2 regions of the Undibacterium sp. Tian12W genome follow, and region 1 is predicted to be linked to the other one. Evidence: riboswitches for the same ligand, from Rfam matches in the RefSeq annotation. Region 1 holds a riboswitch; the other holds the start of a gene.
The links. A riboswitch is a leader RNA that binds a small molecule or an ion and turns the genes downstream of it on or off. The one in region 1 is predicted to bind cyclic di-GMP.
Positions count from the first base shown of each region.

Region 2: it holds a riboswitch for cyclic di-GMP, as region 1 does, so the genes downstream of both, ACO0LI_RS12735 (putative Ig domain-containing protein) here and ACO0LI_RS21340 (response regulator) in region 1, are expected to answer to the same signal.

Region 1 covers NZ_JBMPPK010000017.1:119,289-126,556, forward strand. Annotated here, with positions in the region: gene ACO0LI_RS21325 (methyl-accepting chemotaxis protein) at 1-862, opposite strand, end outside; gene ACO0LI_RS21330 (chemotaxis protein CheW) at 964-1,509, opposite strand; gene ACO0LI_RS21335 (response regulator) at 1,551-1,916, opposite strand; gene ACO0LI_RS21340 (response regulator) at 1,992-2,900, opposite strand; cyclic di-GMP riboswitch class I at 2,939-3,023, opposite strand; gene ACO0LI_RS21345 (pyridoxine 5'-phosphate synthase) at 3,204-3,932, opposite strand; gene ACO0LI_RS21350 (hypothetical protein) at 3,929-4,099, opposite strand; gene ACO0LI_RS21355 (acetyl/propionyl/methylcrotonyl-CoA carboxylase subunit alpha) at 4,297-6,300, opposite strand; gene bioB (biotin synthase BioB) at 6,441-7,268, opposite strand, start outside.
Region 2 covers NZ_JBMPPK010000009.1:39,646-46,913, forward strand. Annotated here, with positions in the region: gene ACO0LI_RS12710 (pirin family protein) at 1-343, opposite strand, end outside; gene ACO0LI_RS12715 (LysR family transcriptional regulator) at 463-1,380, shown strand; gene gluQRS (tRNA glutamyl-Q(34) synthetase GluQRS) at 1,390-2,292, shown strand; gene ACO0LI_RS12725 (hypothetical protein) at 2,378-2,887, opposite strand; gene ACO0LI_RS12730 (hypothetical protein) at 3,076-3,744, opposite strand; cyclic di-GMP riboswitch class I at 4,066-4,152, shown strand; gene ACO0LI_RS12735 (putative Ig domain-containing protein) at 4,229-6,859, shown strand; gene ACO0LI_RS12740 (multicopper oxidase family protein) at 6,918-7,268, opposite strand, start outside.

The sequences.
Region 1 (7,268 bases):
CGAGTTGCGCCACTGCCTGCAACAAAACCAGTACGGATTCATTGAGTTTTTCATTTTCATCTTCAATGGATTTGCGGCTGGCTTCACGTTCATCCACCATCCTGTCGAACTGGCGTGAGAGTTTGCCAATTTCGTCCGGTTGAGTGCTGCGCGCCCTGACGCTGGCATCACCCTGTGTCAGCTTCTGCATAACGCCAATCAGATGCGATACCGGTTTGGTAATACTGCGCGTCATCCAGTAGGCAACACCTGCTGCCAGCAAGATGGACAAGGCTGCCACCAAAGCCAGGATGTTTTTCGCACTGACATAAGTGCTATCGGCGGCGGCACCATCCTTATTCACCAATTTTGTTTGGTAGTCGATGAGATTATCCATCGAAGAAAACCATTTCTCCTGATCGGCTTGCAGGTTGCCAAGCAACCAGGCTGTGGCTTCCGTCTTTTTACCTTCAGTCGCCAGACGCAGGAATTCCCTTTGTGAAGCGCCGTATTTATTACGTGCTTCGGTCGCTGTCTGGAAGATGCCTTTTTCTTCTTCACTGGTAATCAGTTTTTCAAAACCGGCGATGTTTTCATCCTGGTTTTGCCTGCGAGACAAAATCAGTTGCTGTTCTTTTTCCACTGCCGATTGATCGTTCAGGAGCAGCATATTACGCATGGAACGCGCATTGGCATTAACGTTACCAAGCATCTTGTAGGCAAGCACAACTTTAGGGTAGCTACCATCCACAATGCGGTGGGTACCGTCATTGATGCTCTTCAGGTTGGACATCGCCAGCCAGGCCGTTACCGCCAACAGCAGCAACACCGCTGTAAATCCCAGACTGAGCCGGATACCAATATTCGGAGTACGTAATTTCATTTTGCTCTCCACAAGAAAAACATCGAAGACTACTTGGTCAAATCAATAGCAGGGGATCAGCCGATTCCAGTTTTTAGTTCTATGCTTTTTAGTTCTGTGCTCTATACACTGCGGCTGAGTTTTTCAAAAAAACTTTCATGATTGAAGTCCAGCCAGACTTTGTCATCCTTGACAAAGGCAGCTGGCACATGGGCTTCCAGCGTGGCAGGCAATTGCGGCATCTGGGTAATGGTGCGCAATTCGGTCAGTGGCTGCGGATAACTGTCTATCAGCATGCCAACGGCATTTTCTGCCTTGTCCAGTATCAAAAACAATTTCGAGGCGGTGACTTCTGACCTGCGGCCACTGAGTACCAGGCCCAGGTCAAAGATGGGTACCAGGTTGCCGCGCAGATTGATCAGGCCAAGCAAGAAGGCTGCTGCACCAGGCAAGGGAGCAAGTGCCTGTGGTCTTATCACTTCACTCCCTACCTCGGCCCTGATCAGCAAATTCAAAGAATTTACGCGGTAGCCATAACGCTTTCTTTCGACTAGTGGTGCCACATCACTCCACAGCAAGTCGCCAGGTGGAGTGAAGCGCTCAAGGGCAACACTGGGTGGCAGCCATTCTTTGGACTGTCCGGCATTGCTGGAAGTGACTAAGCTCATGACCGCCCCCGCAGATGGGTGATGCGTTACAAAATTTAAAATCAGGCAGCGATTTTGAGTTGATCAATAATCTGGTCAGCTGTATAAGGCTTGGCGACATAGCCTTTAGCACCTTGCAACTGCCCCCAGATCTTGTCGGCTTTTTGCGATTTGCTGCTGACAAAAATAATAGGGATGTCTTTGGTTGCCGGATCTTGCGTCAGGCTACGGCAGGCTTCATAGCCATCCATTTCTGGCATGACGATGTCGAGGAAAATAATCGAAGGTTTTTCGGCCTTGGCTTTTTCCAGCGTGTCCTTGCCGCTGGATGCAGTGACCACCACATAACCGGCATCAGTCAATATGCTTTTGATGTTGGCCAGTTCAGTCGTGGAATCGTCAACAACGAGTGCTTTTTTCATACCCATGATGTACTCCCGAGATGTGTAAGTGAAACGCTCTGATCCCCAGAGCCAAGGTAAAAATATTGGGCTGATCTGGTTTCAGGTACCCATCGCCAGGCCGTGATTCTTTTCCATTTCAGGCGCTGTCTCAGTTGCACTCAGGCTCTTTTCGACGACGGCACGGAACTTCAGGTGTTCTACAGGCTTGGTCAGATAACTGCTGCATCCAGACAGCGAGCCACGGATACGGTCAAACGGAGAGGATTTGCTGGTCAGCATGACCACGGGTGTGCGTTTGGTTTGTGGATGGCGGCGTATGATCTTGCAGATTTCATAGCCATCAGCACCAGGCATGACGATGTCGAGGAAGATGATGTCGTAGTTTTTCTTTTCCAGCATCTGCAAGGCTTGCTCGCCAGTCTCAGCGCAGTCAGAAGCGATCTTCATCGAGCGCAATTCCAGGTCTATCTTGATTCTTGCAGTAGGGCTGTCATCCACGATCAGGGCACGGTGACCACCCTGCAAAACCGAGTTTGAAGGATTTTTTTGCAGCAGGGGCTGCACAATAGCTGCTTTGTCCATTTCTGCCTTCTGAGCAACTGCTGCACTGAGTGGAAATGCTGTTTGTAAAACTTTTTCCAGTTCATCTGCTACCTGATCCAGCAAGGCCAGCATCTTGGTTGGAACCAGAGGATGCAGTAAATGATATTTGCCTGGATGTGCTTTGCCTGCATTGGAAATGAATACCGTTGCAGGTTCGGGAATATTGTGTGTTGCTATAAGCTCCTGTAAAGCTGCCCTGGCCTGGCTATTATCCGGATCGAGTATGACGATATCAGGGTCAGCAGCCTGACTGGCATCGCACAAGGCATAGGAATGCCTGCGTCCGCTCGCCATGGTCAAGCTAAGCACGCTGCGCACCAGACGCAATTCATACTCAGACAAACCGAATACACTAATCAGAATTTTTTTAGAAGCGCCGGGAAGCGCCGTAGAAATGCTATTCATGAGCACATGCCTCTTAACGAAAAACCGCCAATGCGGAATACGGTACCTGGCTACCCTGCCGTGTTTAGCGAGGGCCCTGTAGTTTTGCGTCCCACGCTTTCGGGTGGTTTGCCTTTAAACACCAACACCAACAACAACGCTGATATTCTCTCTATCGATTATCTCTTGAGCATAGAGAGGAACATCAACCACAGTGCTTCATGCGAAGCACCGTTACCCCAATGTAGTTCAAGAATTTGAAGGCTACAAGGAAAAAGTTAACATTTTTTTGCTTTTTCTTTTTTCATGCAAAAAATGCAAAATCTAGCCTTGCTGGCAAATTTTTGCGTATTTTGTGAGCACTTCAACAATGCCCTGTTCCAGGCATTCAACGATGACGGCATGGCCTATAGAGACTTCCAATATGCCGGGTATGGTCAGGAATCTGGCCAGGTTATCCAGGTTCAGATCATGCCCTGCGTTCACTCCCAGTCCAGCATCCTGGGCACGTTTGGCAGCAGCCACAAAGCCCTGGAAAATCTCTTCCCCCTTTGCCGTGCCAAAATGTTCGGCATAGGGTTCGGTATATAACTCGACCCGGTCGGCCCCCAGTTCTTTGGCCAGGTGCATGTCCTGGTTGTCATAATCAATAAACAGGCTGCTGCGTATACCCAGCGCCTTCAGTTCAGCCAGCGCGGGGCGTAAAAAGTCGGCATCCTTGCGCAAGTCCCAGCCATGGTCAGAAGTCAGCTGATCTGGCGCATCCGGCACCAACGTGCATTGCGCAGGCTTGTTGCGCTTCACGACTTCGAGAAAGTCTGACGCGGGATAACCTTCGACATTCAACTCCACACCACGCGCCTGGCACAGCAAGCCCAGGGTTTCGACATCAGAATAACGCGCATGCCTTTGATCCTGACGTGGATGCAGGGTAATGCCACGCGCACCGAGGTCCAGGCAGCGCGCAGCAAAGGCCTGCACATCAGGGTAATTACGGCCACGCGAATTGCGCAGCAAGGCGATTTTGTTGATGTTGATGGAGAGTGCGGTCATGGTAATTCCAAAGTCTGGGCAAGATAATAAAAAATCGCTTTTTGCAGATTTTTCTTGTTCAAGTATTCATGATGGACTTGCTTGGTGGTTTGTACAAGTAACACAGCGGGGTGATTTGTTGGTGTATCTGTTTTTCTATAACTAACATTCACCTGATGAAATGCCATTAAAACTCCCTCCCCTTCAAGGGGAGGGTTGGGGTGGGGATGGGTTTTGATTAATGAAACACTTAATTAATTTGCGAAAGAAACCCATCCCCATCCCGGCCTTCCCCTTGAAGGGGAAGGAGTGCATTCACATTTTTTTATACTGTAAAAAAGCCAGCACAACAGTGCTGGCTTTACGGTACCAACTCCAGGCAAGCCTACTGCTGGAAAGCCAGCAATTGCGCGCCTTCAGTAACCTGATCACCAATCGCATACAAGACTTCATCAATGACGCCATCATGCGGGGCAGAGATCGTATGCTCCATCTTCATGGCTTCCATGATCAGCAGGGCATCGCCCTTCTTCACTTCCTGTGCCTTGTTGACGAGCACAGCAACGATCTTGCCTGGCATGGGTGCGGTCAGGCGGCCAGTTTCAGCCTCGGCTTCACCAGCATGCGCCAGTGCATCAATGTAATGCAGGTCAGTATGCTTGCCTTGACTGAAGACATGGAAATGCTCACCATCGCGTACCACAGTAGCAGCCACGGTCTGGTCTGCAATCTTGATGACGATATCATTTTCATCGGCGAGTGCCAGCCTGACTTGCACTTTCGATTCACCTGCCTGCACTTGCCAGCCGTCAGACAGATAAGTCACTTGCACATCATGCGTTTGTTCTTCTTCCGTGAATTGCAGGCTACGTTGCATAAGGCTGTTCATGCGCCAGCCGTGGCTGGATTGCCATGGGTCGCTGCTGCTACCCTTTGTAGATTTTTCTGAATTCAACAGGGATACAACCGCCAGCGCCAGCGTAGTCAGATTCGCGGCTACCGGTGCTGGGAACAGTTCTGCCTGATTGCGTTCTATCAGGCCAGTATCCAGATCAGCGCCAGAAAAAGCTGTGCTGGTGACCAGGCGTGACAGGAAGGCGATATTGCTGTTCAGGCCGACGATCTGGTATTGCGCCAGGGCTTGCGCCATGCGGGCCAGCGCTTCTTTCCTGTCCTTGCCCCAGACTATCATCTTGGCAATCATGGGGTCATAGAAAGGCGAAATCGTATCGCCTTCACGCACGCCACTATCGATACGGAAAGCCGCCGGATCAGTCGCGCCACCTAGTTCAAAATTCACGGCAACAGGAGTACGCGCATGACGCAGAGTACCTATCGATGGCAGGAAACCTTTTTCTGGGTTTTCTGCATATACGCGTGCTTCAATCGCGTGACCATGGATCTGTAATTCATTTTGTTGCAGCGGCAGTTTTTCACCTGCAGCAACACGCAATTGCCATTCCACCAGATCAGTACCAGTGATCATTTCTGTCACCGGATGTTCAACCTGCAAACGGGTATTCATTTCCATGAAATAGAAAGAACCGTCCTGGTTGGCGATGAATTCCACCGTCCCCGCACCGACATAGCCCACTGCTTTTGCCGCAGCTACGGCAGCATCACCCATGGCTGCACGGCGTTCTGCCGTCATGCCGGGTGCAGGTGCTTCTTCCAACACTTTTTGATGGCGACGCTGTACCGAGCAATCACGTTCGAACAGGTAGACGCAATTGCCGTGGGTATCAGCAAACACCTGTATTTCTATATGACGTGGTCTTTGCAGATATTTTTCTGCCAGCACTTTGTCGTCACCAAAAGAATTGATGGCCTCACGCTTGCAGGATGCCAGCGCATCCTTGAAGTCAGCCGATTTTTCGATAACACGCATGCCCTTGCCACCACCACCGGCACTGGCTTTGAGCAAGACGGGGTAACCGATACGGTCAGCCTCGGTATGTAAAAAATCCGCATCCTGATTATCGCCATGGTAGCCCGGCACCAGCGGCACATTGGCTTTTTCCATCAGGGATTTCGCCGCAGACTTGCTGCCCATGGCTTCTATCGCCGATGCTGGCGGGCCGATGAACGCGATGCCATTTTTGGCACAGGCTTCAGCGAATTCACTGTTTTCTGACAGGAAGCCATAACCCGGATGTATCGCCTGCGCGCCCGTCGCCAATGCGACTTCTATGATCTTGTCGGCACGCAGATAACTCTCTTTGGCGGCAGCCGGGCCTATCAAGACTGCCTCATCACAAACCGCGACATGCTTGGCATTGGCATCGGCTTCGGAATACACAGCGACAGTCTTGATGCCCATGCGGCGTGCGGTAGCAGCAACACGGCAAGCAATTTCGCCACGGTTGGCGATAAGGATTTTGGTAAACATGTCTCTAACCTTTTGGGTGGATGTATCTACGATAATTGACTACGATTTTCATCAAAGAAAAGCACTTGCCTTCCTCTGTGTCTCCATTTTTTCTCTGTGTGCTCTGTGCTAAAGATTTAAGGTCTTACTTAAGTTCTTAATCAACCACAATTTCCAGCTTTCGCTTCGACCTTGCCACGCGTCTTCAAGCCCAGTTTATCGAGCAGTACGCGATCATCCTGCGCTTCAGGATTAGCCGTAGTCAGCAATTTATCGCCGTAGAAAATCGAATTCGCGCCAGCCAGGAAGCACATGGCCTGTACCGCCTCACCCATCTGGCGACGACCGGCAGACAGGCGCACACGCGCCTTGGGCATGGTGATACGGGCAACAGCTATCGTGCGTACAAATTCCAGCGGATCAAGTGGGTCCAGGCCATGCAAAGGCGTGCCTTCTACCTGCACCAGATGATTGACAGGCACCGATTCTGGATAGGGATTCAGGTTCGCCAGCTGCGCAATCAGGCCAGCGCGCTGGCGGCGTGACTCACCCATGCCGACGATGCCACCGCAACAGACTTTGAGACCCGCACTGCGTACATGACCAAGCGTATCAAGCCTGTCCTGGTAATCGCGGGTAGAAATCACATTGCTGTAAAACTCAGGTGCGGTATCGAGGTTATGGTTGTAGTAGTCGAGACCTGCATCTTTCAGGCGCTGCGCCTGTTCTTCCTTGAGCATGCCCAGAGTCGCGCAAGTTTCCAGGCCCATGGCCTTGACTTCGCGCACCATGGTTTCTACCTTTTCCATGTCACGGTCTTTAGGTGAACGCCATGCTGCACCCATGCAAAAACGGGTTGCGCCGTTTTCGCGGGCGGCTTTGGCGGCATCCAGCACTTCGCGTACATCCAGCAATTTCTTGGCTTCTACGCCAGTGTCATAACGTGCTGCTTGCGGGCAGTAGCCGCAATCTTCTTCGCAGCCACCAGT
Region 2 (7,268 bases), on a different contig from region 1:
GCAAACGTGTGTGCTCGTTATTGGCCGGGTTGAATTCCGAATGGCGCACACCAGTACCTGCACTCATATACTGCACATTGCCTGGACGTATCGTACTGCCATTGCCCATGCTGTCTTTGTGCGCAATCGCACCTTCGAGGACATAAGTAATAATTTCCATGTTCTGGTGAGGATGCGTACCAAAACCCATGGCAGGAGCGATCCAGTCGTCATTAATCACACGCAATGGTCCAAAACCCATGTGCTCTGGATCATAATATTCTGCAAATGAAAAACTGTGATGTGATTTCAGCCAGCCGTGCTCGGCGTGGCCGCGATCTTGTGATGGTCTGAGCGTAATCATATAAGTCCCTTTCAAATTTCCTGAAGAATGTGTTCAGGCGATGTACACACTATATACATGCAAATTCTTTGACATAAGGGTAGAATTTCATACAACTCATTCAAATTATTTGAACAAGCATGAACCTGACCCTTGAAGCCCTGCAAATCCTCGACGCCATAGACCGCAAGGGCAGCTTTGCGGCAGCTGCGGCGGCCCTGGATAAAGTGCCCTCAGCCATCACCTACAGCATACGCAAGCTGGAAGAAGACCTGGATGTACTGCTCTATGACAGGCGTGGCCACAGGGCCAAGCTGACCATCGCGGGAGAGGAATTATTGCTGCAAGGCAGGCATTTGCTGAATGCCGCTCAGGAGCTGGAAAATCGCGTGAAACGTGCCGCCAGCGGCTGGGAGGCTGAGCTACGCATTGTCATTGATGGCATCATACAATTCGACGATATCATTCCCTTGATCAAGGAATTTGAACAACAGGCTTGTGGCACGCGCATTCGTATCAGCCAGGAGATATTGTCCGGCGTCTGGGAAACCATGGTGTCTGGCCGTGCTGACCTCGCCATAGGTGCTGCCTATTACGGGCCGGACGCCATACGCATGCAGGGTGAATTCCAGACCCGCTTGCTGGGCAGTGTGGAATGGGTGTTTGCAGTAGCACCGCAACACCCGCTGGCACAGGCTGCAGAACCGCTGACACCGGCGATTTTGCAGGCGCACAGGGCGATCGCCATCGGTGATACTGGCCTGACCCTGCCATCGATGACGGCTGGCTTGTTGAGCGGCCAGGACACCATGACCGTGCCCACCATGCATGCCAAGCTGGCAGCACAACTGGCAGGCCTGGGTTGCGGCCATTTGCCGCGCCGCCTTGCATTGCCCCATTTGCGCAGTGGTGCGCTGATAGAAAAGAAAACCAGCGCCCACCGCCCGCCAGAAGATAACCGCCTGGTCTGGCGCAATGCCAACAAGGGCAAGGCCTTGCTGTGGTTTTTACAAAAGTTGCAAGACCCTGTCGTGCAACGCATGTTGATAGGTAATTGAAGAATATCCATGCCAACAAAACAGATGATGCAAAAATACATAGGACGTTTCGCCCCTTCGCCGACTGGCCCCTTGCACATGGGTTCGCTGGTCGCTGCCATGGCCAGCTATCTTGATGCCAAAGCCCATGACGGGCTATGGCTATTGCGTATGGAGGACCTGGACTTTGACCGCAACGTCAAAGGTGCAGACCAGCACATTATTAACTCGCTACAGCGCTGCGGCATGCTTTGGGATGGCGACATCACCTGGCAAAGCAAGCGCCAGCATCTGTATGAAGCTGCCTTGCAAAAGCTGGGCAACGAGCTCTACCCCTGCGCCTGCTCACGCAAGGAAATCGCTGATTCGCGCCTGCGCCTGGGTGATACGGCCAGCCAGATTTACCCAGGCACTTGCCGTCATGGTCTGGCAGATGGCAAGACAGCGCGTGCCTGGCGCTTGCGCGTGCCAGATCAACTCTATCGCTTTGAAGACCGCATGGCTGGCATGCAGCAGCAAAACCTGGCGACCGAGGTGGGGGATTTTGTCTTGAAACGTGCCGATGGTTTCTGGGCTTATCAACTAGCGGTGGTAGTCGATGATGCCGCGCAAGGCGTCACGCATGTGGTGCGTGGTGCTGATCTGATAGATTCCACTGCAAGGCAAATCTATCTGCAAGAATTGCTGGGCTTGCCCACACCGCATTACCTGCATGTGCCAGTAGTGACTAATGCAGATGGTGAGAAACTGTCCAAGCAAACTGGGGCGCTGGCTTTTGACCGTGGGGATAATGATGTACTGCATGAAGCACTGATACCGGCAGCCCAATTCCTCGGGCTGGATTTACCCTCACCAGTCACTGATATACCAGCTTTCTGGCCTCTGGCGATTCATGCCTGGAAAGAAAAAATAGCCCATGTGACATCGCCATAAAACAAGGGCTGCAATGCAGCCCTTGTTGATACTGCCGCTCATTGACGAGTAGCTGGCAAGCAACTCATAAGCAATTAATACGCAATTAATGCTCTGGATGTTCCCTGCCGCGTCCATGTCCGTGGCGTTCATGCTCATCATAGCGCCGGTCGTCGCGACGATAGTCGTCACGCCTATAATCATCGCGTCTGTAATCGTCGCGTCTGTAAGCATCATGTCTGTAATCATGGTCACGATAATAACCGTCGCGGTAACGTGGCACTACCTGGGTGTTGTACCAGTTTTCCTGCACAAAATACACGGGGCGATCGCAGGCATTATAGCGATAGCAATGTTTTTCCCATTTATTTCTATGGCCTGGCGGCACCACCAGATACATTGGTTGCTGGACCACATTCACCCTTTGCACTATGCGTGGCTCAGTATAAATTACCTGAGGCTGAGGAAAGTTACCAATATCTACCCGGCCATAGAAACCTGGTTGCCCGAATTGCATAGACACACCCACATCCTGCGCCTGACTCTGCCCTGTCATGAATAGTGCGGCACAGGCTGCACCTGCGAGCATTATCTTTCTGCATGTCATGGTTTTCATTTCTAACTCCTTATTTGATACTGCTCACAGGAGCATATCCTGTGCTTACACCTATAACGCTTGAACGGCACATCTGTTGACTTCAGTCGTAAATATTCTGGCTGAGCACTGGCAAAGCCTCTGTACGCTAACCAACATTCCCTCATGTAATAGCAAATAAAAACGCATCAAAAATATCTATTTGCAACTTACTTGACAGGAAAATCTGCAGCCCATTGTTGTGCTTTTTGATCAAGAACAGTACGGCGTTCAGCTGGAACTTTTGTTGTCAATTGCGCCAAGGTGGATCTGTTTGACATACAGGCATATTGCGCATCACGCTTGCCAAATTTACGCTTGAGCACACATTCCAGTTGATGGGCACCAGCCACATCTTCGTAGGCAGTTTCCAGCGCTTCAGGCAATACCGTTTGATAGCGCAGTACCAGTTGAGCCGACATACTGCGATAAGCAGGATCATTCGCTCCGGCCTGATGGGTGTATTTGACAGCATCTTTCAATGCGGCATAGGCATCTGCATTTTTCTTGATGTTCGGTATCCCCGGATTGAATGTTGTTTCACTAGTGCCATCTGCACTGCTCATGGTCATTGACCAACCCGACTTTTCAGTAATTTTTTCTTCCAGACAGGCCAGACGATTATTTGCCTCAGCCGCAACATAGGTTTGCGCCTCTACATTGCCCTCAGCAGCGAGTTTGCGGTTCTTTGCCAACCAGTCCTTGAAATCTGCACGCAAAGGTTTTGCGGTAATCAAGTCGCAATCGTCCAGACTGATTTTTGCAGCCTGCGAGCTTGCGCAAGTGAGTGCCAGACCGAGCAAAAAAATAGTGCGGGAAATTGTTGAAGAATGTTTCATGTGTAATTTGTTGTGTTCAATTCAAATAAAAAAACTGGATACGAATCCTGACCCGCGATGCTGCCATGACGGATTTAATAGTGGAAATGATTTTACAAATTAACACTTTTGTTTTATTCAAAAGCCAGCCAAACAACTATTTGCAGTTTCCATTATCAAAGCGAAATCGAAGTTTGTTTTAGCTGCATGATTTCAACAATCCTTGACATTTTTTCGCTTTCATTTGGGCGCAAATATTCATATCCTGAATTCGTCATTTAGACGTTTCATATAAACGTTACAAATAGATGTTTCAAATAGATGTCTTAAATTAGTTTCCAAAAAACTTGAGGGCAAACCCGTTGAAAGATGGGGACGCAAAGCCACCGGCCTACAGCGCATATGCGCCATGGCAGCGGGGTTACCGGTGATGTTGTCGTTGCAGTTGTTAACTGCCGCGCATGACTACCGAATCACCGCCCTCTGCTGATATCGGAGTGCACACGTGATTAATTCAAAAAGAACAGTTTCCAACTCATTTAGCTCACTCAGCTACCTGAGTATTTTAATAAGCGCAAGCATACTTACAGCTTGCGGTGGTGACAGCCCCCAGGTCAGCAATGCTGTCATTGCGTTGCCACCCGCAGAAGTTGCTACAGGCACGACTACACTGGAAATGTCAGTACCAGTTCTGCCGCCAGATGTGGCGGCGCTAAATACTCAACCAACATTTCATCTGGCCCCGGTATTGCTGGATGCACCTGCCGATACTGATGCGATTGATGGTAGCAGATCAGCCCGCATGCCTGCAGCCATGCAAGCCATACCACGCGAATGGCAAGGTGTGCGTGGCCGTGGTCTGACGGTGTCGGCGATACGCTCTCTGCCCCGTCCACAATTCACACCGGCTCCTATCGCGGCGGGCCAGGGGGATGTGCTGCCGTCTGCTGGCACTGGTGTGGTATCTACTTTTACACCAGCACAAATACGCACCGCCTATGGCATGCCAACACTGCCAGCCAGCCTGAGCAGTTTGACTACAGCACAAGCTGCACAACTCGGTGCAGGCCAGACTATCTATATCGTCAACGCCAAACATGATCCCAATATCGTGGCGGAGCTGAATGCCTTCAATCAGAAATTTGGGCTGCCTGCATGTACCGTAAAAAGTATAGCTGCCAACGCGACTTTGCCTTTAGCTGCTGCATCAAGCGCGGCAGGATGTGAATTCTCTGTCGTGTTCAGCACCAGTGCAGGTAGTATGAGCAGCAGCACACCAGCTTATGATTCTGGCTGGGCAACCGAGATCGCACTTGATGTGCAATGGGCACATGCGACCGCACCGCTGGCACGCATCATCCTCATTGAAGCAACTGATTCTTCGATGAGTAATATGGTCGGTGGTATCCGGCTGGCCAATGCCATGGGGCCGGGCGTGGTGTCCATGAGTTTTGGCTCATCCGAAGGCAGCTGGACTGCAGGTGTAGAAAGCACATTCACTACAGCAAAAATGACTTATCTTGCCGCATCCGGCGACAATGGTCCCGCTGTTGAATGGCCAGCAGTGTCACCGAATGTGGTAGCGGTTGGCGGCACCAGCCTGACATATTCCGGTAGTAGCAGGACAGAAGTGGCCTGGGCAAATACCGGTGGTGGTGTCAGTGCTTATACGGCCACACCTGCCTATCAAAATACGACCGTACCAGGCATGGGTGCACCTGCCCGCAGGACAGTGGCTGATGTATCCATGAATTCTGATCCAAACACTGGCCAGTATGTTGCAGTCATGACGCCAGGTAGCAGCACAGTCAACTGGGTCAGCGCTGGCGGCACCAGCCTGGCGACACCGCAGTGGGCAGGCATCATCGCGGTCGCCAATGCGACTCTGGTACAAGCTGGCAAAACAGTATTAGGCGCACCCCACGCAGTGTTGTATAACAAAATCTCCAGCGTACCAGGCAGTTATGCCAGTGTATTTGCTGACGTTGCCAAGGGCAGCAATGGCAGTTGCACAGTCTGCACGGCAAAAACCGGTTACGATCAACTGACTGGTCTGGGCAGCCCGAATGTCAACGGCCTGTTGAGCGCGCTCAGTGGCACGGTCATTGCAAACCCACCGGCAGTCACCTCAGCAAGCATCAATGGTCAGGTTGGTACGGCACTGAGCTTTACGGTGTCAGCAATAGGCGATAACGCCCTTGCTTATACCCTGAGTGGCAACCCTGCAGGCATGAGTGTCAGCAGCGCCGGTGCAGTGACCTGGGCTGCACCGGTCGCAGGCACCTATACCGTCACCGCTACTGCCACCGATAGCAAAACAGGCTTGAGTGGCAAAGGCACTTACACCGTTGTGATCACAGCACCCACATCGCCAGTTGTGACCGCCGCGACGATCAACGGTACCGCAGCAACTGCCTTGAGTTTTAACGTCACAGCCACATCGGCAAATGCGATGACCTACGGCCTCAGCGGCGCACCTGCTGGCATGAGCATCAGCGCTACTGGAACCGTAAGCTGGGCAGCGCCAGTCACAGGCACGTATTCTGTCACCGTCAGCGCCACCGACAGCAAGAACGGATTGACAGGCAAAGCGGTATATACCGTAGTCATTGCGCAGCAGGCTGCACCGGTAGTCACAGCAGCAAGTGTCAGTGGCACTGTAGGCACTGCGCTGACTTACACGGTAGCGGTCAAGGCCAGCAATGCCCTGAGCTATACGCTGACTGGTGCACCTGCAGGGATGGCTATCAGCAGCACAGGTGTCATCACCTGGGTCAGCCCTGTTGCAGGTAATTATGCGGTCACCGTGGTCGCCAAGGACAGCAAGACAGGCCTGAGTGGCCAAGCTGTCATCACAATCAGCGTAGCGGCATCGGGTTTGAGCATCACGGCCCCTGCGATAACAGGAAGCGCAGGCAAAGCCTTGACGGGCAACATCAGCATCAGCGCACCGGGTGCGACATCTCTGTCCATCTCCATCACCGGTGCACCTCTGGGCCTGGGATTTGCGATGAGCGGATTGAATATTGCGCTGAACTGGACCAGCCCCGTCAAGGGCAGCTATACCATGGTAGTGACCGTGACAGACAGCCTGGGCAGAAAAGCAACTGCCAACGTCCCTATCACGATCAACTGAAATTAATGCCTATATAAAAAACGGAGCAATTTGCTCCGTTTTTTACTACTGACCAGCGTTAATGCCCACCATGGCCCTGCGGCTTCCTTACCTTGAGTTCCAACTCAGGTGTCGCGCTGCCATGTCCTGAATGCCCGATCGCCGCATCCGCAGGCTGGCGCGGCGCTTCTGCCACGGGGCCGCCATATTCATAGGCTACCGTCCCCTTGGGGTGCCTGAACCAGCCAGGGTCTTTATAATCCCCCGGCTTCTGGTCTTTGCGCACTTTGACTACGCTGAACATGCCGCCCATTTCCAGTCCACCAAACGGCCCCTCGCCCGTCATCATGGGCAGAGTATTGTCAGGCAAGGGCATTTCCATATTGCCCATGTCGGCCATGCCCTTGTCCCCCATGGTCATGTAGGCGGG